3 regions of the Mycolicibacterium phocaicum genome follow, and region 1 is predicted to be linked to each of the others. Evidence: predicted binding sites of a transcription regulator. Region 1 holds the regulator's gene; each other region holds the start of a gene.
What was found. The regulator LexA, encoded in region 1, represses DNA repair genes until DNA is damaged. The targets are predictions, from matches to a motif close to CGAACANNTGTTCG.
Positions count from the first base shown of each region.

Region 2: the regulator LexA is predicted to act here: its motif matches at 3,518-3,531, upstream of G6N46_RS22135 (HNH endonuclease signature motif containing protein).
Region 3: the regulator LexA is predicted to act here: its motif matches at 3,194-3,207, upstream of G6N46_RS07830 (HNH endonuclease signature motif containing protein).

Region 1 is NZ_AP022616.1:1,258,261-1,266,067, forward strand. It holds gene sthA (Si-specific NAD(P)(+) transhydrogenase) at 54-1,469, shown strand; gene G6N46_RS06140 (trypsin-like serine peptidase) at 1,466-2,317, opposite strand; gene G6N46_RS06145 (proteasome assembly chaperone family protein) at 2,512-3,453, shown strand; gene G6N46_RS06150 (alpha/beta fold hydrolase) at 3,498-4,520, shown strand; gene nrdR (transcriptional regulator NrdR) at 4,527-4,991, opposite strand; gene G6N46_RS06160 (LysM peptidoglycan-binding domain-containing protein) at 5,103-5,576, opposite strand; gene lexA (transcriptional repressor LexA) at 5,827-6,516, shown strand; gene G6N46_RS06170 (LGFP repeat-containing protein) at 6,583-7,807, opposite strand, start outside.
Region 2 is NZ_AP022616.1:4,627,608-4,635,414, reverse strand. It holds gene G6N46_RS28810 (hypothetical protein) at 81-518, shown strand; gene fbaA (class II fructose-bisphosphate aldolase) at 540-1,586, opposite strand; gene G6N46_RS22145 (alcohol dehydrogenase catalytic domain-containing protein) at 1,668-2,681, opposite strand; gene G6N46_RS22140 (DedA family protein) at 2,748-3,416, shown strand; gene G6N46_RS22135 (HNH endonuclease signature motif containing protein) at 3,536-4,939, shown strand; gene G6N46_RS22130 (LLM class F420-dependent oxidoreductase) at 4,999-5,898, opposite strand; gene G6N46_RS22125 (IclR family transcriptional regulator) at 5,942-6,697, opposite strand; gene G6N46_RS22120 (CoA transferase subunit A) at 6,846-7,610, shown strand; gene G6N46_RS22115 (3-oxoacid CoA-transferase subunit B) at 7,607-7,807, shown strand, end outside.
Region 3 is NZ_AP022616.1:1,610,283-1,618,089, forward strand. It holds gene G6N46_RS07815 (alkaline phosphatase family protein) at 1-562, opposite strand, end outside; gene G6N46_RS07820 (MmcQ/YjbR family DNA-binding protein) at 674-1,069, shown strand; gene G6N46_RS07825 (class I SAM-dependent DNA methyltransferase) at 1,047-1,688, opposite strand; gene G6N46_RS07830 (HNH endonuclease signature motif containing protein) at 1,786-3,189, opposite strand; gene G6N46_RS07835 (ABC1 kinase family protein) at 3,330-4,655, opposite strand; gene G6N46_RS07840 (M24 family metallopeptidase) at 4,698-5,822, opposite strand; gene G6N46_RS07845 (5'-3' exonuclease) at 5,875-6,825, shown strand; gene G6N46_RS07850 (DUF4333 domain-containing protein) at 6,891-7,634, opposite strand; gene G6N46_RS07855 (MBL fold metallo-hydrolase) at 7,777-7,807, shown strand, end outside.

The DNA.
Region 1 (7,807 bases):
GTTCGCCGATGATCCGGCTGCATGATCACGCGCGCCGTGCCAACCTGGCTGTCATGGGTTCCACGCAGGAGTTCGACCTCGTCGTCATCGGATCCGGCCCGGGTGGGCAGAAGGCCGCGATCGCCGCCGCCAAGCTGGGAAAATCCGTCGCAGTCATCGAGCGTGGACGCATGCTCGGCGGCGTCTGCGTGAACACCGGGACCATCCCGTCCAAGACGCTGCGTGAGGCGGTCGTCTACCTCACCGGGATGAGCCAGCGCGAACTGTACGGCTCCAGCTACCGGGTGAAGGAACGGATCACCCCTGCCGACCTGCTGCGCCGCACCACCCACGTCATCGGCCGGGAACAGGACGTCGTGCGCAACCAGCTCCTGCGCAACGGGGTCGAGTTGTTCGAAGGGCACGGGCGCTTCCTCGACCCGCACACCCTGGTCATCGAGGACCCGACCCGCGACGAGAACGTCAACATCAGGGCGCGGTATGTCGTCATCGCCACCGGCACCAAGCCCGTCCGCCCGGCCGGGGTGAACTTCGACGAAGAACGCGTCCTGGACTCCGACGGGATCCTGGACCTCAAGAGCCTGCCGCAGTCGATGGTGGTGGTCGGCGCCGGAGTCATCGGTATCGAGTACGCGTCCATGTTCGCCGCGCTCGGCACCAAGGTGACCGTGATCGAGAAGCGGCCGACGATGCTGGACTTCTGCGATTCCGAGATCATCGAGTCCCTCAAATTCCACCTGCGCGACCTCGCGGTGACGTTCCGGTTCGGCGAAGAGGTCACCGCCGTGGACGTGGGTCCCGGCGGAACCCTGACCACGCTCGCCAGCGGGAAACAGATCCCCGCCGAGACAGTGATGTACTCGGCCGGCCGGCAGGGCCAGACCGAGCACCTCGACGTCGCCCAGGCCGGACTCGAGATCGACAGCCGCGGAAGGATTTTCGTCGACGACAACTACCAGACCAAGGTCGACCACATCTATGCCGTCGGCGACGTCATCGGCTTCCCCGCGCTGGCGGCGACCTCGATGGACCAGGGCCGGCTCGCGGCCTATCACGCCTTCGGCGAGCCCTGCAAGGGCATGACCGACCTGCAGCCGATCGGCATCTACTCCATTCCCGAGGTGTCGTACGTCGGCGCCACCGAGGTCGATCTCACCGACAGCTCGGTCCCGTACGAGGTCGGGGTGTCGCGCTACCGCGAACTGGCCCGCGGGCAGATCGCCGGCGACTCGTACGGCATGCTCAAACTCCTGGTCTCCACCGAGGACCTCACGCTGCTCGGCGTGCACATCTTCGGCTCCAACGCCACCGAACTGGTCCACATCGGCCAGGCCGTGATGGGCTGCGGCGGCACCGTGGAGTACCTGGTCGACGCCGTCTTCAACTACCCGACGTTCTCCGAGGCCTACAAGGTCGCCGCGCTCGACGTGATGAACAAGCTGCGGGCGCTCAACCAATTCAGGAGCTAGGTGCTGCACCCGTCGTCGGGGGCGCCGGTGGCACGGTCTGCCGGGCCACCCTCCTGCGCGCGCTGATACACCACCTGGACCTGCACATCGAAGGGCGACGAGTACGACAGCTCGTTGCTGCTGCAACCACCGCCCTGCAGACCGCCGACCACTCCCCTGACCTCGTTCCCCGATACCCAGGGCGAGCCGCTGGTGCCGTCCACCAGCCCCGGGCAGCGCAGCGCCGGGAAACCGCGATCCGGGCGTGACGTCGGACCGCTGCAGCTGACCTGACCGCCGCCGTCACCAAGCGGGTATCCCGTCACCGTGATCGGAACGTCCGGACCGGGCGCCGCGCCGAGCACGAAGCCGCCGCCGGCGCGGTGCTCCAGCGTCTCGGTCGTGGGCGCGCCGCCGTGGCTGACCCGGGCGATCGCGAAGTCGGCTGCCGGGTCCTGGCCACGGACCCAGCGCGGATCCAGGTACACCGCGTCGATGTGCCAGAAGTCCCCGGGCACGCCGCCGCGGTAACCGGGTGCGAACGTCGCCTCGACCGACGAATCGAGGCAGTGGGCGGCCGTGATGATGAGATTTCCCGCCAGTGAGTCGAGCACCGCGCCACTGCAGGTGTGTACCGAATCGCTGCCCAGGAACACCGCTCCGACGCGCGGATCGAGACGGGGCCCCGGGACTGCGGCCGCACCTGCGCTGACCGTGCCGACGTCGCCGGTGCGGGGGTCGGCCTTGATCGGAGGTGGGCTGCACGCAGTGGCCAACAGCGCGACGAGCGCGCTCACGACCAGTCGGGTGCCCAGCATCTGTCCGATCTTGCCCGATACCTCCTGCCCGAGCAGCATCTGGTGCACCATGGCGTACTCCGGGGTGACCCGGGGAACAAGGTGAGAATGCGAGACACTTGTAGGAGACGCACCCCACTGCGAGATGTGGGCGAGGCAGTACGGCAAGGAGTGTGAAGGTGAGCGAGCACGACGGGCACGCGGACGCGAGCGACCAGCGGCCCGAAGACCACCGGGGCCAGCAGTATCAGCCCGAGCAGAGCGGCATGTACGAGCTGGAGTTCCCCGCGCCCCAGCTGTCCGCCGCCGACGGCCGCGGACCGGTGATGGTGCACGCCCTCGAAGGCTTCTCCGATGCCGGCCATGCCATCCGGCTGGCTGCCGAGCACCTGAAGAACACGCTCGACACCGAACTGGTCGCGTCGTTCGCCATCGACGAGCTGCTGGACTACCGGTCGCGTCGACCGCTGATGACGTTCACCACCGATCACTTCACCAAGTACGACGACCCCGAGTTGAATCTGTACGCGTTGCACGACACCGCCGGGACGCCGTTCCTGCTGCTGGCCGGCATGGAGCCGGACCTGCGCTGGGAACGATTCATCACGGCGGTGCGGCTGCTCTCCGAGCGGCTCGGGGTCCGGCAGGTCATCGGGCTGGGCGCCATCCCGATGGCGGTGCCGCACACGCGGCCCGTCACCATGACCGCACACGCGGGCAACAAGGAACTGATCGCTGATCACACGCCATGGGTGGGCGAGGTGCAGGTTCCGGCCAGCGTGTCGAACCTGTTGGAGTACAGGATGATTCAGCACGGCCACGAAGCTCTGGGCTTCACGGTGCACGTGCCGCACTACCTGGCGCAAACCGCGTATCCGCCGGCCGCGGAGGCCCTGCTGGGCGAGGTCTCGCGGATCGCATCGCTGCAGATCCCGCTCCACGAGCTGTCCGAGGCGGGCGCCGAGGTGTACACGAAGATCAGTGAGCAGGTGGAGGCCAGCGCCGAAGTCGCTCAAGTGGTCAGTGCACTGGAACAACAGTACGATTCGTTCGTCGCTGCTCAGGAAAATCGGTCGTTGCTGGCACGTGACGAGGAACTACCCAGCGGCGACGAGCTCGGCGCACAGTTCGAGCAGTTCCTCGCCGAACAGTCCGGCGACGGATTCTCCGATCCCCAGGCCGGCGACGACGGCACTGTCGGCGACTGACCACGCGGTCGGCTCCGCCGACACGATGGGAAGGAGCTGGGACGATGTCCGATGGGAAGCCCACCCTGCACTCGGTGCGCGACGTCACGCCGCGGCTGGAATACCGCACCATCCACGGTTACCGGCGGGCGTACCGGATAGCCGGTTCGGGACCGGCGATCCTGCTCATCCACGGCATCGGTGACAACTCCACCACCTGGGAGACCGTTCAGACGCGCCTCGCGCAGCGCTTCACCGTGATCGCCCCAGACCTGCTGGGTCACGGCCAGTCCGACAAACCGCGCGCCGACTACTCGGTGGCGGCGTACGCCAACGGCATGCGGGACCTGCTCAGCGTGCTGGACATCGAACGGGTAACGGTCGTCGGCCATTCGCTGGGCGGCGGCGTGGCCATGCAATTCGCCTATCAATTCCCGCAATTGATCGATCGCCTGGTGCTGGTGGGTGCCGGCGGCGTCACCCGCGACGTGAACATCGCGCTGCGGCTCGCGGCCCTGCCATTGGGCACCGAAGCGCTGGCGCTGTTGCGAATCCCGTTGGTGCTGCCCGCGCTTCAGCTCGCCGGACGTCTCGGCGGCGCGCTGCTCGGGTCGACCGGTCTGGGTCACGACCTGCCGAACATGCTGCGGATCCTCAACGACCTGCCCGAACCCAAGGCCTCGTCCGCCTTTGCCCGGACCCTGCGTGCGGTGGTCGACTGGCGGGGCCAGGTGGTCACGATGCTGGATCGATGTTATTTGACCGAAGCCATTCCGGTGCAATTGGTTTGGGGCACCCACGATGCCGTCATCCCGGCTGCTCATGGCGAGCTGGCCCATGCCGCGATGCCAGGTTCTCGGCTCGAGTTCTTCGACAACTCGGGCCATTTCCCATTTCATGACGATCCCGATCGGTTCGTGAAGCTCGTCGAGGAGTTCATCGACACCACCGCGCCGTCGGTGTACGACCGCGATGCCCTGCGCGGCCTACTGCAGACCGGCGTCACCGCGAAATCGATCGACGCCCCGCAGGATACGAAGTTCGCGGTGCTCGACGCGATGGAGACCGACGAACGCAGCGCGACCTAGCGGCAGTCAGCCCGACGACGTCACGCCGCGGTGCGCGCGCAGCGCCTCGATTTCGCGTTCGAAGTCCTCAGCGGACGAGAATGAGCGGTACACGGAGGCGAACCGCAGATAGGCGACCTCATCGAGGTCACGCAAAGGGCCGAGGATCGCCAGCCCGACCTCATGGCTCGGCACTTCGGGAGATCCGGTGGCCCGCACCGCATCTTCGACCTTCTGTGCCAACTGGTTCAGGGCATCGTCGTCGACCTGCCGACCCTGGCAGGCGCGCCGCACGCCCTTGATCACCTTGTCCCGGCTGAACGGTTCTGTGACGCCGCTGCGTTTGACCACCGCGACGACCGCAGTTTCCACCGTCGTGAACCGGCGGCCGCATTCCGGGCATGACCGGCGACGCCGAATCGCCTGCCCTTCATCAGCTTCCCGTGAATCGACCACACGCGAGTTCGGATGCCGGCAGAACGGACAGTGCATCACCGCTCCTTCGCCGCACCGACAATCGACCGTTTCGAACGGTCTTGAGCCTACCCGTGCCGCTCGGACGCGGCCGGGCGCCGTGCCGATCGAGGTGCGCACGGGCTGTCCTCAGCCGACCGGCGCGATCAGCGTCTGACCGGCGTTCAGTGCCACCGACGGCAGCTTGTTGAGCTCCTTGATGCGGTCGACGACGGCGCTGACGGGCGCGTCGGGCGCCACGCGCCGGGCGACCTGCTGAATGGACTCCCCGGTCTGCACCCGGACCACCGCGAGCTGTGCGGGCACCGAGGCCGCCGACGATGTCGGCTGGACAGCTTCGCCGAACTGCGCCACCAGGCCCAGCCACACCGTGATCCCGGCCGCGACCAGAGCCAGCATCACCGTGGTCAACGGCGTGATCGGGTTGCGACGGTGCGAGGCCCGGGAGGTCAGTACTCCCGTACCGCGGTGGCGGAAGGCCGCGCCCGCAGGACGGGAACCAGCCGGCCGCAGCCGGGCCTGGCGGTGCGGATTCACATCTCCACGCCGAGGCACGGTGCGGACGACGACGTCGGTCGGGTATTCGCGGGTGATGACGGTCATGTCGGTTCCTCTCAGGAGTTCGTACATAGGTTCGATCGCTCTTGTGTTCGACTATATCGCCCAAATGTTCGAAAGGTAGAACATGTGATCGAACTGTTGCGAACGATACGACGACCCACCGACAAGTTCCGTTCGCCGACTCCGCCGCCCCTTTCACGACGTCACGACGAGATCCGTCCGCGACACGCCGACCCGCCCGATCTCGAACACATGTTTGATGAATCGTCCGCACTGGGCTAGATTCGTCTGCATGAGCGACAGCACCGATACCCCGGACACCCAGCCAGGCGGACGGTCCAGCAGCCTCACCGAGCGCCAGCGGACCATCCTCGACGTCATCCGCACCTCGGTCACCACCCGCGGCTATCCGCCCAGCATCCGGGAGATCGGCGACGCCGTCGGCCTCACCTCGACCTCGTCGGTGGCCCACCAGCTGCGCACGCTGGAGAAGAAGGGCTACCTGCGCCGCGACCCGAACCGCCCGCGCGCCGTGGACGTGCGCGGTGCGGACGACTCGACGGGCGCCACCATCACAACCGATGTCTCCGGTTCGGACGCGCTGCCCGAACCGACGTTCGTGCCGGTGCTCGGCCGGATCGCCGCCGGCGGCCCGATCCTTGCCGAAGAGGCCGTCGAAGACGTCTTCCCGCTCCCCCGCGAACTCGTGGGTGAGGGCTCGTTGTTCCTTCTGAAGGTGGTCGGCGAGTCGATGATCGACGCCGCGATCTGCGACGGCGACTGGGTCGTCGTGCGGCAGCAGAACGTGGCCGACAACGGGGACATCGTCGCAGCGATGATCGACGGTGAGGCCACGGTGAAGACCTTCAAGCGCACCAAGGGCCAGGTGTGGCTGATGCCGCACAACCCGGCGTTCGACCCGATCCCGGGCAACGACGCGGTCGTCCTCGGCAAGGTCGTGACCGTCATCCGCAAGATTTGAGGGCTGCCAGACCTAGAGATGAGCCCCGCTGCAGTCGCTCGCAGCGGGGCTCAGTCATGACTCCGGTCAGCCGCGGATGAACCCGTTGGTGACCGCGAATTCCTCACTGGCAAACCAGATTTGGACGGGCGCTTCGTCATACCCGGGAGATCCCGGCACCCAGTACAAACCCGACTCGGTATTGGCCTTGATGCCGTAGCCCTCTGGCGGCTCCGCACCGGTCGCGACGCGGAACGACATCTGCGCGGTCTCGGGTTCCTCGGCCCCCAGCGCATGGTGCCGGCCGCTGGCCGGACCGGCCGCGACGGCGTCCTCCGCAGGCGCCTCGTCCACAGGAGCCTCGGCTGCCGGTTCCGCCTCCGAAACCTCCGGCGTCTCGGCCTCGGCCACCTGTTCCTCGGGCTCGGACGCACGCTCGTCAGCCTGGTCCTCGGTCTCCTGGTCCTCGGCCGGCGCAGCCCAGACACGGTCGGCGGGGTCCCGGGGCCGAAGTCCGGCGAAGCCCGCCAACCCGGCCGCGGTCAGGCCCGCCGCCGCGCCACCACGACGCAACGCATCCGGGAGTTGCACCGAGGCCGTCGGTTCGTCGGCGGGTTCGCGGTCGCCGTCGTCGCCGCTCGCCTGCGGCTCAGGCTCGTAGGGTTCGGCCGCGTCGACCGGCTCGGCGTCGAGCTCGGCTTGCGCCTCGGCATCGGCATCGGCGTCCGCCTCACCGTCGGCGGGCTCGTCGGCGGGCTGCTCGGCCGTGAAATCGGGGTACACCGTCGGCGCGGTGTCGATGACGTCCGGGTTGCTCTGGAACGCGGGCCCGCCGTGCGGGCCGTCGAACTGCTGGTCCTCGGCCGCGAACTCGTCGCCGTACTCACTGTCGACACCGCCGTCCGCATACTGCGGGTCGCCGTACTCCCCGTCGCCGAGCTCGTGGTCGTCGTAGTCGTACGCGTCCTGATCGTCGACGGCGTCCGGTCCGGCGTGCCGCCGGCGCCGCAGCAGCGACGCGATCACGATGCCGACCACGACGAGCAGCAGCGGGATGATCGCCAGCAACCACCACCAGTGGAACTGGTACCACTTGCCGGCCTCGTCGGACTGCGAGGTCACCCCGCCCGGCAGATCGACACTGGGTACCTGCAGGCCGCCCAACTGCGACGCCAGTTCTGCCGGCTCGGTGCTGAACGCACGGCTGGACTTGTTCCACGAGATCGAACCGCCCGTGAACTTCTGGCTGACGACGTCGCCGCTGACGGTCTGATCGGCGGTCGGCGCGCCGAGCTTGCCGGTCGCGCCACCG
Region 2 (7,807 bases), 3.4 Mb from region 1:
CTCCTGGTAGGACGTCGCGGCCTGTTCCAGGACGCATCGGCCCCAGTGCGCGATCTGATCTCGGGAGGACAGTCACCCCCATGTCGAACCCAGCCGCCATGTCGAACTCGACGGGACCGGACGGCCGTCGCGATGCCGATCAGCGCGCTGCCTCGACAGGCGACGACGCCGCGGCGGCAACCGAGATCTTCGAGCCCGCGGACCCGGCGACCGACCCGACCATCCCGGTGCGGCGCTTCACCGCGCCGTCGGGCTTCGACGGCAAGACGCAGATCATCGCGCCGCTGCCGGACCCGGAAACCGAGATGATGCCGCCGGCCGCGCCGCAGGTTATCCCCGGGACCGGCAAGCCGCAGAAGGACCGACGCAGCTGGGGCTGGGTCATCGCGCTGGTGCTGGTGATCGCGGCCATCGCCGCCGTCGCGGTGCTGGGCACGGTGCTCCTCACCCGCGGCCACTCGGCCATGAATGCCGAATGGCCGGCCACGACACAGAATTTCGCAATTCTCGTGTCCTGACCGGCCACTGGGCGGTGCTGTCTAGCTGGACATCCCCGCGGAGACGCTGCGGCCCGTGCTGTGCAGGTCGTTGCACGCCTCGATGACACGCTGCGTCATGGACGCCTCGGCCTTCTTCAGGTAGCTGCGCGGGTCGTAGACCTTCTTGTTACCGACCTCGCCGTCGATCTTCAGGACGCCGTCGTAGTTGGTGAACATGTGCGCGGCGACGGGGCGGGTGAACGCGTACTGGGTGTCGGTGTCGACGTTCATCTTGACGACGCCGTAGCGCAGCGAGTCCTCGATCTCCGACTTCAGCGAGCCCGAACCGCCATGGAACACGAAGTCGAACGGCTTGGAGCCCGCCGGCAGACCGAGCTTGGCGGCGGCCACCTTCTGCCCCTCGGCCAGTACCTCGGGCTTGAGCTTGACGTTGCCCGGCTTGTAGACCCCGTGCACGTTGCCGAAGGTGGCGGCGAGCAGGTACTTGCCGTTCTCACCGGAGCCCAGCGCGTCGATGGTCTTCTCGAAGTCTTCGGAGCTGGTGTACAGCTTCTCGTTGATCTCAGCCTCGACGCCGTCCTCTTCACCGCCGACGACGCCGATCTCGACCTCGAGGATGATGTTCGCGGCCGACGTCAGCTTCAGCAGCTCCTGCGCGATCTGCAGGTTCTCGTCGATCGGCACCGCGGAGCCGTCCCACATGTGCGACTGGAAGAGCGGGTTCTCGCCGCGGGCGACGCGCTCGGCCGAGATGGCCAGCAGCGGCCGGACGAAGCCGTCGAGCTTGTCCTTGGGGCAGTGGTCGGTGTGCAGCGCGACGGTGATGTCGTACTTGGCGGCGACGACGTGGGCGAACTCGGCCAGCGCGACCGAGCCGGTCACCATGTCCTTGATACCGAGACCGGAGCCGAATTCGGCACCGCCCGTGGAGAATTGGATGATGCCGTCGCTACCCGCGTCGGCGAAACCTTTGATCGCCGCGTTGATGGTTTCCGACGACGTGCAGTTGATGGCCGGGAACGCGAAGGAGTGCTCCTTGGCGCGGGCCAGCATCTCCGCGTAGACCTCGGGCGTGGCGATGGGCATGTTTTTCCTCTCGGCGAACCTGCAGTCTGGGCCAGTATGTCAGCCACGTGAAGCTGAAGTGCGGCACCCGGGGACACCCGGTCAGACGGTCAAGACCATCCGGTAACGCGCGTGCCCGCTGTTCATCCGCTCGAAGGCCTCGGCGGCCTGCGCGAGCGGCCGTTCCTCGATGACGGCCCGCACGCCCGTCAGCGCGGCGAAGTGCAAGGTCTCCTCGATATCGCGCGCGGTGCCCGACGGATGCCCGATCACCGAGAAACCGCCGTTGATGAGATCGAGCGGGCTGATCGGCAGTGGCTCGGGCGTTACGCCGACCGTCACGAGTTGCCCCTCCGGTGCGAGACCAGCAACGGTCGCGGCCATCGCCGTCGCGCTCGCGGCGGTCGCGAGCACCACGACTGCCCCGCCGAGACGCTGCAGTTCGGCGGCGACGTCCGCGGCGGTCGAATCGATGTAGTGCTGGGCGCCGAGTTCCTTGGCCGCGGCTTCGCGCTCGGGACCGCGGGCGATCGCGACGGTCTCGAAGCCCATGGCCCGGGAGAACTGCACGCCCAGGTGGCCCAGGCCACCGATGCCGATCACCGCGACCAGGTCGCCGGCCTTGGCGCGCGTCTTGCGCAGGCCGTTGAACGTCGTCACGCCCGCGCAGCCCATCGGGGCCGCCTCGGCGAACGAGAATCCGTCCGGGATTCGGGCCAGTGCGGTCGCGGGCGCCGTGACCGATTCGGCGTAGCCACCGGGATAGTGCCAGCTCGGCACTTCCATGCGGACGCACTGCATGAAATGACCCTGGCGGCACGGCACGCAGCGGTTGCAGTTGCCACCGAACCAGCCCACCGCAACGCGATCACCGACGGCGAAATCCTCGACGCCGTCGCCCAGTTCGGCGACGGTGCCCGCGATCTCGTGGCCGAGGGTGATCGGCCACGAGAGTCCCGGGAAGTGCCCCGCGTGGAACTCCCGGTCGGTGCCACACACCCCGCACGCGGCGACCGCGATGCGGACGTGATCGCGCGGCGGCGAGACGGTGTCGACGTCCGTCAGTGCGAGCGGCCCGTCGGCCTGCGCAACGTGAACTGCCCTGTGAGTGGCCATGCGCCGACCCTACGAGGGATGTGCGGTTGACGGAACCACCTGCAGACACCGGTATCTTTGGGCCCCATGACGACCACCATCTCCGCCATGCCGGGTTTCCTGGACCCGATGACGCTGATCGGCTACTTCGGGACATGGGCGCTGGTCGGGTTGCTGGTGGTCATCTTCATCGAGTCCGGCGTGCTGTTCCCGGTGCTGCCCGGCGACTCCCTGCTCTTCGTCGCCGGCCTGTTCGCCGCCAAACTGGCCGCCGGCACCGCCGATGACAAGATGCAGGAGGCCAACTTCCAGCTCTGGCAGCTGCTCGTGTTCATCCCGATCGCAGCAGTTCTGGGTGGCCTCGTCGGCTATTTCGTCGGCCGGTTCATCGGCGTCGAGATGTTCAAGCCCGATGCGCGGTTCCTCAAGCAGAAGTATCTCGACGAGGCGCACGCCTTCTTCGAGCGGCGCGGTCCCTTCGCGATCGTCATCGCCCGGTTCGTGCCGATCGTGCGCACGCTGGCACCGCTGACGGCCGGGGCGGCAAAGATGAATTTCGCCGTGTTCACCATTTACACCGTCCTCGGTGCTGTGGTGTGGGGCGTCGGGCTGACACTGCTCGGCTACTGGCTGGGCCAGTTCGCCATCATTCAGAAGCTCATCGAGCCGATCTTCATCGTCATCGTCGTCGCGTCGGTGACGCCGATGATCTGGCACTGGTACCAGCGCCGCAAGGCCGCCGCCTCGCAAGGCTGAGCCGCCTCGGCAAACGGGTTCGAAAAACTTTGGTCACTTTGTTTGCGCTGGTAACAGTGGGTAACTAGGGCCACATTCGTCACGGTTTCTTGTCGGTACTTCGAACTAGTGTTTGATGTATGGGATTGACCGACTTAGCTGTCATCGACGAGGTCTACACCGGCCTCGACGTGGCGCAGGCGCGGGTGGCGTGCCTGGATTACCGCACCCTGTCAGTGCCCGAGTTGTTGGCGCTGCAGTCCCACCGCGAACAGCTACGGTGTGCCGCCGAAGCCGTGGACCACCAGATCCTGACCGCGCTGCAAACCCACACCACGGCGAAAGACATCGGGGCGAAAAACTGGGCCGACGTGCTGCGCACCCGGGACCGGCTCGGCCTGGAGGAATCCCGCCGCCGGGTCCGGCACGCCGAGCTGCTCGGCCCCCGCTGGTCATTGACCGGGGAGCCACTGCCGCCGCTGCGGCCGCATGTCGCGGCCGCGGTCGCCGCCGGGGCGATCAATGGTGATCATGTCGATGTCATCGAGTCGTTCTTCACGAAACTGCCCACCTGGGCCAACTTGGTCGCCGTCGACGAGGCGGAGCTGGCGCTGGTGGCCGCTGCCCGCAATCTGACCCCCGAATCTCTGCGGTCGGTGGTCAAACGCAAGCTGTACGAGCTGGACCAGGACGGCCCCGAACCCGACGGCCGGGACCCCGAACCGTACCGCGACCGCGCGCTGGTGTTATCGAAGCAGCGTTCCGACGGCACCTCGGAGTTGCGCGGTGTGCTGACCCCGACCGCCCGCGCCGTCTACGAAGCATTGATGGTCAAATACGCCGCTCCCGGGATGTGCAACCCCGCCGACCCGGTGCCCTGCGTGTCGGGCACCCCGACGCAGGAGCAGATCGACAATGATCACCGCACCCTGGCACAGCGTCAGCATGATGCCTGGGAAACCGTGGGCCTGCTGCTGCTCTCGGGTGATCTGGGGGAACACAACGGGTTCCCGATAGGGATTGTGGCGACCTGCACCCTCGAACAGCTCGAGCAGCGCGCCGGGGTCGCCGTGACCCATACCGGCAGCCGGCTCCCCGTCAAGGACCTGCTGAACCTGGCTGCCCGCACCGGCGCGTCCTGCTACCTGGCGGTGTTCGACAACCATGGTGATGTGCCGTTGTATCTGGGTCGGGCGCGGCGCACCGCCACCACCGGCCAGCGCCTGGCCCTATTCGCCCGCGACCTGGGCTGCACCCGCCCCGAGTGCACTGTCCCGGCCGCGGGTTGTCAGGCCCACCACATCCCCGGATGGACCCACGACGGACAGACCAACATCACCACCATGGCCCTGGCCTGTGGCGGCGACAACCGACTCGAAGACACCACCGGCTGGACCACCACCATGAAAAACGGCCGAGCCCACTGGACCCCACCACCACTACTCGACACCGGCCAACCCCGCACCAACCACTACTGGCACCCAACGCTCTACCCACCCGAGAGCGGAGACGAGGGCGGCGAAACAGACAGTCCCACAAGGTGATACGGCGCGCAAGGGCGCCGTTCATCCACGACGCCTCGCTGCGCCGCGCTGCCGGCCGGCTACAGGCCCAGCGCGCCGGCCAGTTCACGCAGGCCCGGCCGCGGGTCGGCGGTCGGATGCTCCGCGAGCACCTGGACCACGACGTGGTCGGCACCGGCATCGAGGTGCGCCTTGACCTTGGCCGCGGCGTCTTCGACGCTGCCCATGCCGACCAGGGCGCGCGCCAGTCGCTCGGATCCACCGCGGACCAGATCGCTGTCGTCGAAGCCCTGGCGCAGCCACGAGTTCCGGTAGTTGGGCAGGCCGCTGTAGACGTTGAGGTGATCGTGGGCGCGGCGCAGCTGGTCGGCGTCATCGCCACCGATCGCCACTGCCTGCTCGGAGACGATCCACTTGTCCGGCCCGAGGATTTCGCGGGTCGTCGCGGTGGCGGACGGCAGGACCAGGTACGGATGCGCACCGTCGGCGCCGCTTCCCGACAGCTCGATCATCTTGGGGCCCAACGCCGCGAGCAGTCGCGGGGGTCGGCCCACGCCGGGTTCGATGGCGTCCGGCACGGCGGCCATGCGCTCCAGATAGCTGCGCATGGTGGCGAGCGGCTTTTCGTAGGTGCCGCCCATCCCGCGCTCGACCAGCGGCCCGTGACTGACGCCGAGGCCAAGCACGAACCGGCCCGGGTATAGCGCGGTCAGCGTGCGGGCACCGGCCTCGGCGGCCGACGGCAGGCGCACGTGGATGTTGGCGATGCCCGTGCCGACCACCAGCCGGTCGGTCGCCGCGAGGAATGCTGCCGACTCGGTGAGACACTCCTTGCCGACGGTCTCGGGCAGGAACAGCGAGCCGTAGCCCATGGCTTCGATGTCGCGGGCCACCGCTTGCGCGGCCGGCATGGCCCAGCTGTCGCTGGCCCACCAGACGCCGATGCGGGACGGAAAGTCGATGCGCGCGCGTTCAGTCACCACTCCACCATCGCCTACCGCCGGCCGCGCCGCGACGCGGGGGTCACCCCTGCAGCCGGCCCGACAACTCGTGGGCCTGCTCGAGAAGCAGGCGCCCCAGTTCGCGTCGACGGCCGGCGCGGAACCGGGTCTCGACACCGGTGAGACTCAACGCCCAGCCCGGCAGACCGCGCCGGTCGAACACCGCTGCCGCCATGCCCCAGCTGCCTTCGACCAGCAGCGCGGGATTGACGGCGTAGCCGGCGCGCCGGGTCTGCTCGATGCGTTTACGAATGGCGGCCTCGGAATGCGTTGGCCCCCATTTGGTTTCGGGCTGCTCGCGGGAGAAGTAGTCGTCGACCTCGGCGGCCGGTAGATGGCTGAGGATGGCCAGCCCGGCGCTGGCCACCCCTAGCGGGAACCGGATGCCGACCTGCAGGACGTGCGAGCGCAACGGGAAGCTGCCCTCCTCGCTGAGCACGCACACGGTCTGATCACCGCGGCGGGCCGAGAAGAACGCACTCTCGCCGGTCTCGCGGGCCAGCCGCGTCACGACCGCGCGCGCCTGATCGGTCACGTCGTGGTGCTGAGCCGCACCGACACCGAGCAGATACAGCTCGGGTCCGAGTGACCAGCGGCCAGTTTTCTGATCCCGGCTGACCAGATGTTCGTCGGCCAGTGCCGTGAGCAGTCGGTGCGCGGTCGGCCGGGCCAGGCCGGCCAACTTTCCGAGCTCGGTGGTGGAGGCGCCGTCGGGTTCGGTTGTGGCGACGGCCCGCAGCATCGCCCCCACGCGCGCGACCACATTCGGACCGGTCATCACCACATCTTATGCGTTCACTGGATGAACGCTCATGACAGCAATGCTCACCCTGTGAACACTTTTGACCGGCTTCCGACAGAGACTTGCCATGTCAGCGGCGTCACGTGAAAAGTAGGTCCCGCGTTTACTGGATGAACGGAGTGCCATGACCTCGAAGGTGTACGCCTCGGCCGCCGAAGCGGTCGCCGACATCGGCGACGGCGCCACGCTGGCCGTCGGCGGATTCGGATTGTGCGGCATCCCCGACCAATTGATCGATGCCATCGCGGCGTCGAGTGCCACCGACCTCGAGGTGTTCTCGAACAACTGCGGCGTCGACGGCGTCGGGCTCGGTGTGCTGCTCGGCCTCGGCAAGGTGCGCCGGGTCACCGCCTCGTACGTCGGCGAGAACAAGGAGTTCGCCCGCCAGTACCTGTCCGGCGAGCTCGAGGTGGAACTCACCCCGCAGGGCACGCTGGCCGAGCGGATGCGCGCCGGCGGCGCCGGCATCCCCGCGTTCTACACCCCCGCCGGCGTCGGGACCCCGGTCTCCGACGGCGGTCTGCCGTGGCGCTACGCGGCCGACGGATCCGTCGCGGTTGCCTCGCCGCCCAAGGAGATTCGGGAATTCAACGGCAAGCGCTACGTGCTCGAGGAGTCGATCAACGCCGACTTCGCCCTGGTGCACGCGCTACGCGCCGACACCGCGGGCAACCTGGTCTTCAACAAGACCGCACGCAACTTCAACCCGCTGGCCGCGATGGCCGGACGGATCACCATCGTCCAGGTCGAGGAACTGGTGCAGCCCGGCGAGATCGACCCCGACGACGTCCACCTCGCCGGCGTTTTCGTGCAGCGCATCGTGCACACCGGGCCGCAGGACAAGCAGATCGAGAAGCGCACGGTCAGCGAAAAAGGAGACGCGAAGTGAGCACCGGCTGGAACCGTGACCAGATGGCCGCCCGCGCCGCGGCCGACATGATCGACGGCGAGTACGTCAACCTCGGCATCGGCCTGCCCACCCTCATCCCCGGCTTTCTGACGGGCGACGTACACGTCACCCTGCACTCGGAGAACGGCATCCTGGGGACGGGCCCGTACCCCACCGAGGACGACGTCGACCCCGAC
Region 3 (7,807 bases), 350 kb from region 1:
CCGATGTCGAGCTGAGCGGCGATACCGGCGCCTGAAGCGAACGCAGGGCCCTGGTGAGTTTCGCGATCGGTGTGGTGGACACCGCGGCCACCTTGACGGTCGGCTGTGCGGCGCTCGCCTGCGCCGCGACGGCCGTGACCGTCGGAGTCGCCACGGACTTGGCCGGAACCGCGGCCGTGACGCGCGGCAGGCTCACCCGGGGTGCTGCCTCATCCGCTTTGTCTGCCTTGCCGTTGTCGACCTTTCCCTTGTCGGGTTTGTCAGCGGCGGCGGCCTTCTGAACCTTCTTGTCGGGCTTGTCGGCCGTGTCCTTGCCAGCCTTGTCCTTGTCGGCCTTGTCCGCGTGCTTGTTGGATTTCGGCTTCGGCTTGGCCGGTTTGCGCTGCTTCTTCTCCGGAGCGCCCGACGGCGTGCCAGCCGACTGGGATGACGTCGTCGTCCCGGCGGCACCTGCGGTGGTGTCGGCCCACGCCGGGCAGTCACCCCACCCCGCGAGCGCGGTACCGATCCCGAGTGCGACCGCCAGTCCCCCGACCCGACCAATGCATCTTCCCGCTGTCATCCGGAATGTATAACGCGCGACAATTATCGGCCGCACAGGAATCGCGAACCTGACACACAGTCATCCCGAAGGTTGGACACCCGCCGCCCCGCCGCGCGTTACCGTGGCAACGTGCCGCATCCGATCATGTTCGACGATGACGACCCCGGCCTGGCAGAGCTGCGCGCGGTCGCACTGGGCTTCCCCGAGGCCTTCGAGAAGGTGTCGTGGGGCCGGCCGGTGTTCTGCGCGCCCAAGATGTTCGCGATGTACGGCGGCAATTCGAAGACGACGGGCGAGATGGTCGCTTACCCGCATTCTCTACTGGTCAAGGTTGACGAGTCCGACCGCGCAGCACTGGAACAGGATTCGCGGTTCTACTATCCCGCCTACATGGGTCCGTCCGGCTGGCTCGGGCTGGATTTCACCGCGGCGAAGGTCGACTGGCACGAGGTCCGGGAGCTGCTCGATGCGTCGTTCCGGCTGGTCGCGCCGAAGCGATTGATCAAGCTACTCGACGCGCAATGAGGTAGGCCTGCGGCGTGGATTCGGCTCCGTCGTCGTCAGGTTGCCGGACCAGTTCGGCGTAGAGGCGAAAACCATTGCTCGACAACAGGTCTGTGACCACCTCCGGCCGACGACGGATGAACGTCAAGTTCACGGCCTCGCCATCGAAGTCCGTCAGCACCCGCGGCTCGTCCCCGACCTGGAACGCCAACAGCAGCACACCGTCCGCCGCGAGCACCCGGTGGAACTCGGCGAAGACCCGCGGCAGGTGCGCGTCCGGTACGTGGATGATCGAGTACCAGGCACAGAGCCCGCCGACGCTGCCTTCGGCCACGTCGAGGTCGAGCATCGAACCGACGCGAAACGGCAGACCCGGATTGTGCTGCCGCGCCTGCGCGATCATGTTGGGCGACAGATCGATTCCCGTGACGTCGAGGCCGGCCGCCGCGAGTGCTGCGGTGGCCACCCCGGTTCCGCAGCCCACGTCCAGCACCCTGCTTCCTCGGCCCACCAGTTCAGCGAAGGCACCGATCATGGCGCGGTCCAACGGCCTGTCATCGAGATGGCTTTGGAAGCGGGCGACGTAGTGTGCCGCCGCACGGTCGTAGCCGTCGCGCGTCAAGGCCACAAAATCAGGCATCGGCCAACCGTACGCGGGCCCGGCGACACGGCGATTGGACGCGTGGCTTCCGCAGCGCGACCTGGTGTCGTGCTGCCGGGCAGCATGGGGCGCCGAATCACCCTGCGGTCCTGTCTGTTTCACCCTCGTCGTCTCCACTCTCGGGCGGGTAGAGCGTCGGGTGGTGATACTCATTCGTCCTAGGTTGGCCGACATCGAGCAGTGGTGGTGGGGTCCAGTGGGTTCTGCCGTCGGGGCCCATGGTGGTGCTCCAGCCGCCGGTGTCGACCAGGCGGTTGTCGCGGCCGCAGGCCAGGGTCATGGTGTCGACGTTGGTCAGGCCGTCATCGCGCCAGTTGGTGACGTGATGGGCCTGGCTGCGGGAAGCGGGGGCGGTGCAGTTCGGGCGGGTGCAGCCGTGGTCCCGCCCGAACAACGCCAACCGCTGCGCGGTGCTGGCGGTTCTGGCCGCCCGGCCCAGATAGAGGGGTTGGCCGGTGTGCTCATCGAACACGGCGAGGTAGTTATCCGAGCCCTGAGCGGCCATCCGGATCAGGTCTTTGATGGGGAGTTTGGTCCCGGTGTGCGTGAGCGCCATCCCGGCACGCTTTTCCAGGTCGGTGACGGTGCAGTTGGCGACCACCGCGACGGGGAACCCGTTGTGCACCCCCGACATCCCGGTGGCGAGCATCATCCGGCCCACGAACGTGAACGCGTCGTACTGGCGCTGCGCCAGGGTGCGGGTATCCGCATCGATCTGCTCCTGCGTCGGGGTACCCGAGTAGCAGGGGTGTGGGTCGGCGGGGTTGCACATGCCGGGGGCGGCGTACTTGTCGAACAACACCTCCCAGTAGGCCCGCCCTTCAGGGTCGAGTTGGGCGGTCACGTCGGTGCGGCCGTCGGGCCGCTGCTTACCCATGACAAACGAGCGTTGCGGGTCGGGCTCGTCGTCGTTGGGTTCGGGGCCGTCCTGATCCAACTCGTACAAAAGTTTCTGCGCGGCGCGTCGGAGGTCCTCGGGGGTTTTGACCCTCGCATCGGCCACCAGATCCGCCTCACACTGGGCGACGGTGATCGGGTCGGCCGCCCACAACGGCAGCTTGCCGAAGAACCAGGTGATCACCTGCACGTGCTCGGCATTGATCGCACCGTCAGCCAGGGTGGCGGCGACCAGCTCCCACACCGGCCCGAGCGGCTCCCCGGTGATGGCCGAGCGCGGACCCAGCTGGTCGCAGTCCCGCACCCGCCGGCGGGCCTCCTCCCGGCTGACCCGCAACCGCACATGCAACACCTCCGGCCAATCCTTCGCCCCGATCTCCTTGGCCGTCGCCTGCGTCTGTGCCGCGGCCAGGATCCGGTGATCGACCGCCTCAGCCGCGCACCTCAACGTTTCCCGTCGGGACTGCAACGCCAACAATGTCGGCACATCCAGACCGGTGTAGTCCAGGGCTGCGAGCCGGGCCTGCGCCGCCTCGTAGGCGGCGTAGGCCTCCTCGATGACGGCCGGATCAGCGAATCCCATACATCGAACACTAGTTCGAACCACTGACAAGAAACCGCAGTTTGGGACGCCTGTGCCGAAAGTGACTGATGAGGTCAAACATGTTGCCCAGCAGGATGTTCTGCCCGCCGAGAAACTCCGAAGCTACCGCCCCGAACTCGTCAGTCCTCGCGGAACCCGGGCACCCATTTGTCGACGATATCGGCGTAGTTGATGGTCGCGTCGAGCTGTGCGGCGATGCCGAGCAGACCGCCGAGCACCCGGAACATCATCAGGTAGTTGGGCGGCAGGTTCAGTTGGCGGCTGGTCTTGAACGTGGCGGCGAACTGCTCGCTGCGGATGTCTGCCGCAGTGGCGGCGATGCCCTGCAGCCACTTGCGGCTGAAGTGGAAACTCTTGTGCCGCAACGGTTCGATGTACGGCAGCAGGTAGGCGTTGATCTCCTCGTGCGACACCGTGGCACCCGGTGGGATGAAGCCTTCCTCCCGGAGGTAGGCCGTCATCTCCTCCCACTTCTCATCGCGCGCGAGCCGCAGGATGGGGCCGGTGGCGCGCGGCAGGCCGCCCTCGTGGACCGCCACGGCACCGAAGTCCATGACACCGAACCGGCCGTCGTCGAGCAGCATGAAATTGCCGGGATGCGTGTCCACATGCAGCAGCCCGCAGCGATAGGGGGCGCTGATGGTGACCTCGAGCAACAGGTGCGCGCACCGGTTGCGTTCGTCTTCGGTGCCGCCCGCGATGATCTCGGAGAGCTTGCGGCCCTCCATCCATTCGGTGATGACGACCTTTGGTGACGATGCGACGACCGCCGGCACATAGAACTGCGGATCCCCCGCGAAAGCCTTGGCGAACGCGCGCTGATAGTCCGCCTCGATGCGGTAGTTCAGCTCTTCCTCGGTGCGCTCGATGAGCTCGTCGATGATGCTCTTGACGTCGGCGCCCGGAACCACCTGCTTGAACAGCGTGGTGAGCATGCGCAGCGTCTTGAGGTCGGCGCGCACGGCCTCATCGGCACCCGGGTACTGCACCTTGACCGCGACGCGGCGGCCGTCGCCCCACACCGCGCTGTGCACCTGCCCGATGCTCGCGGAGGCGACGGGCGTGTCGTCGAAAGACTGGAACCGCTCGCGCCACTTGGTGCCCAGCTGGGCGTCGAGCACGCGGTGCACCTTGTCGGCGGGCAGTGGCGGGGCGTCGCTCTGAAGTTTGGTCAGGGCTTCGCGGTAGGGCTCGGCATACGCCGGTGGGATGGCGGCCTCCATGACCGAAAGCGCTTGTCCCAGCTTCATGGCCGCGCCCTTGAGCTCCCCCAGCACCTGGAAGAGCTGCTCGGCGGCCTTCTCGACGAGCTCGGCGTTGACGTCCTCTTTCGACTTGCCGGCCATGCGCTTGCCGACGCCCAGGACGGCGCGACCTGCGATCCCGGCAGGAAGGGTTGCCAGCTTGGCGGCACGTCCCGTGCGGCCACGGCGGATTTCAGCCATGGCCTCGATCTTGGCTTTCTTAGCCGATCTTGACAACAGCCGCTACGAAACCGGGACAACCACCAGCTCGTGCGGCTGGTTGTTCATCGATACGCAGCCGTCGTCGGTGACGACGACGATGTCCTCGATCCGGGCGCCCCACTGCCCCGCGAAGTACACACCGGGCTCGACGCTGAACGCCATGCCCGGCTCCAGCGTCAAACCGTTGCCCGCCACGATGTACGGCTCCTCGTGGACCGACAGGCCGATGCCGTGACCGGTGCGGTGCACGAACACCTCGGCCAGCCCCTCGGCGGCCAGCACGTCGCGGGCCGCGGCGTCGATCTGCTCGGCGGTCATCCCGGGCCGGACGGCGGCCACCGCCGCCGCCTGCGCCCGCTGCAGCACCGAATACTGTTGCGCCACCACGGGATCGGGCTCGCCGATGCTGTAGGTCCTGGTGCAGTCGGAGTTGTAGCCGGGCTCGACGGGCCCGCCGATGTCGACGACGACGATGTCACCGACCTGCAGTTCGCGGTCGGAGCATTCGTGGTGCGGGTCCGCCCCGTTGGGACCGGAGCCGACGATGATGAACGCCACCTCCGAATGACCTTCGGCCACAATAGCTTCCGCGATGTCCGCGGAAACGTCGGCCTCGGTACGTCCCGGCTTCAGGAACTCGGGCACCCGCGCGTGGACGCGGTCGATGGCCGCGCCGGCCTTAGTCAGGGCGTCGATCTCGCTGGGGTCCTTGATCATTCGCAACTGCCGCAGCACATCGGTGGCCAGCACCGGCACCGCGCCGAGGACCGACGCCAGCGGCAGCAGGTGCAGGGCCGGCATGGCATCGGTGACCGCGACCGTGCTGCCCGGCAGCGCCGCGGCCACCAACGCGTAGGGATCGTCCCCGTCGACCCAATCCTCAACCGTCAGGCCCAGTTCCAGGATCGCCGACTCCTTCAGCGACGCCAATTCCAGCCGCGGCACCACGACCGTCGGCGTCGAACCGTCGGCCGGCACCACGAGTGCCGTCAACCGCTCGAAGGTCTGTGCGCGCGACCCCACCAGGTACCGGAGGTCGTACCCCGGAGTGATGACCAGCCCGGCCAGGCCGGCGGCATGGGCAGCCGCGGCGGCCGAGCGCAGACGCGCGGCATAGACGTCGGTGTTGAATCGCGCTGAGCTCATGGCAATAGGCTAGTGCGATGCTGACCGACATCCGTGACAGGCGGGCCCGAGCATGAGCCAGCCGATCCTGCTCCTCGACGGCGCCAGCATGTGGTTCCGGTCGTACTTCGGGGTGCCGTCCTCGATCACCGCGCCCGACGGCCGCCCCGTCAACGCGGTCCGCGGTTTCATCGACAACATCGCGGCCCTGGTCACCCAGCACCGTCCCGGCCGCCTGGTGGTGTGCCTCGACCTCGATTGGCGGCCGCAGTGGCGCGTCGACCTGATCCCGTCCTACAAGGCGCACCGGGTTCTCGAGGAGAACCCCGACGGCGAGCCCGACATCGAGGAAGTGCCCGACGATCTGACACCGCAGGTCGCGATGATCATGGAGCTGCTCGACGCGTTCGGCATCGCCACGGCGGGCGCCGCGGGTTTCGAGGCGGACGACGTGCTCGGCACGCTGGCGACCCGGGAACAGACCGACCCCGCGATCGTGGTCAGCGGCGACCGCGACCTGCTGCAGCTGGCCAGTGATGACGGACCTGGAATCAGGGTGTTCTATATCGGTCGCGGCCTGGCCAAGGCGGTGCTGTACGGGCCGGCCGAGGTCGCCGAGACCTATGGCGTCCCGCTCGACCGCGCCGGTGCGGCATATGCCGAACTCGCCCTGATGCGCGGCGATGCGTCCGACGGTCTGCCGGGCGTGGCCGGCATCGGTGAGAAGACCGCGTCGACGCTGCTGCAGACCTACGGTTCGCTGGCTGCGATCGAGGCGGCCGCGCAGGACCCGACGTCCAAAATGGCTGCGGCGCAACGTAAGAAGCTGCTGGCCGCAGCGGACTACATCACGGCCGCGCTGCCCGTCGTCCTCGTCGCGACCGATGCGCCGGTGTCCCTGTCGACAGCGTCCGACGCGCTGCCGCTCGCCGCGCGCAACCCACAGCGCGTGGCCGACCTGGCCGGCAAATACGGCGTCACAAATTCCATCGCGCGGCTGCAGAAGGCGCTCGACAAGCTGTAGTCACCAAACGCAGAACTGCCCCTTTCCGAGGAAAAGGGGCAGTTCTGGCGTCACGCGCGGGTGCGTTACTTCGGGCGGCCGACCTCGTACGTGCCCTTGTCGTCCTTGAACGTGACCTTGACGGTGCGCTTGGTGCCGTCGATGTTCACGTCGCAGTCGAACGTCTGCCCGGACTTGACCTCAGGGTCGCTGCCGTTGTTGCACTTGACGTCCTTGACGTTCTTGGCGCCGTAGCCGTTGGTCTCGTCAGTGAGGATCTTCTGCACGCCCGACTGCGCGGCGTTGATGTCGAGCTTGGTGGTGACGAAGAAGCCCGGCCACAGGAACCCGAGGACGCCGACGACCGCGACGACGACGGCGGCCACGACGCCACCGATGATCATCAGCGTCTTGCTGCTGGCCTTCTTGGCGGCCGGGGCGCCGAACTGCTGGTCGAACTGCTGGCCCGCGGCACCGTCACCGAACTGCGGCTGACCGTATTGACCCGGCTGGCCGTACTGGGGCTGACCGTACTGTCCCGGCTGGCCGTACTGCGGCTGACCGTAGGCGCCCGGCTGCGGGTAGCCCTGCTGCGGGTAGCCCGGGTACTGCTGCTGGGGGTAGCCCGGAACCTGCTGCGCCCCAGGCTGGGCGGCACCGGGCTGAACGGCCGGGTACTGCTGCTGGTACTGCTCCGGGTTGTAGGCCGGCTGCTGTCCCCATGCCGGGGCGGCAGTGGTCGGCTGCTCGGCGCCGGACGCCGGCTGACCCCAAGCGGGCTGCTGACCTTGCCACTGCTGTGACGGATCAGTTCCCTCTGGACCGCTCATCGTCTCTCCCTCGGTGCTCTACTACTCGGACGTCATCCGGGCTGCTGGTCAACCACACTACCGGTGCCGCCGTTCCTGGATGACCTGCACGCGGGGCGCGTGTCTGGGCATTACCTGACCCGGCCGGCCTTAGTCTCGCGGTATGACGGACCAAATCCGGCTCGGCAACGCCA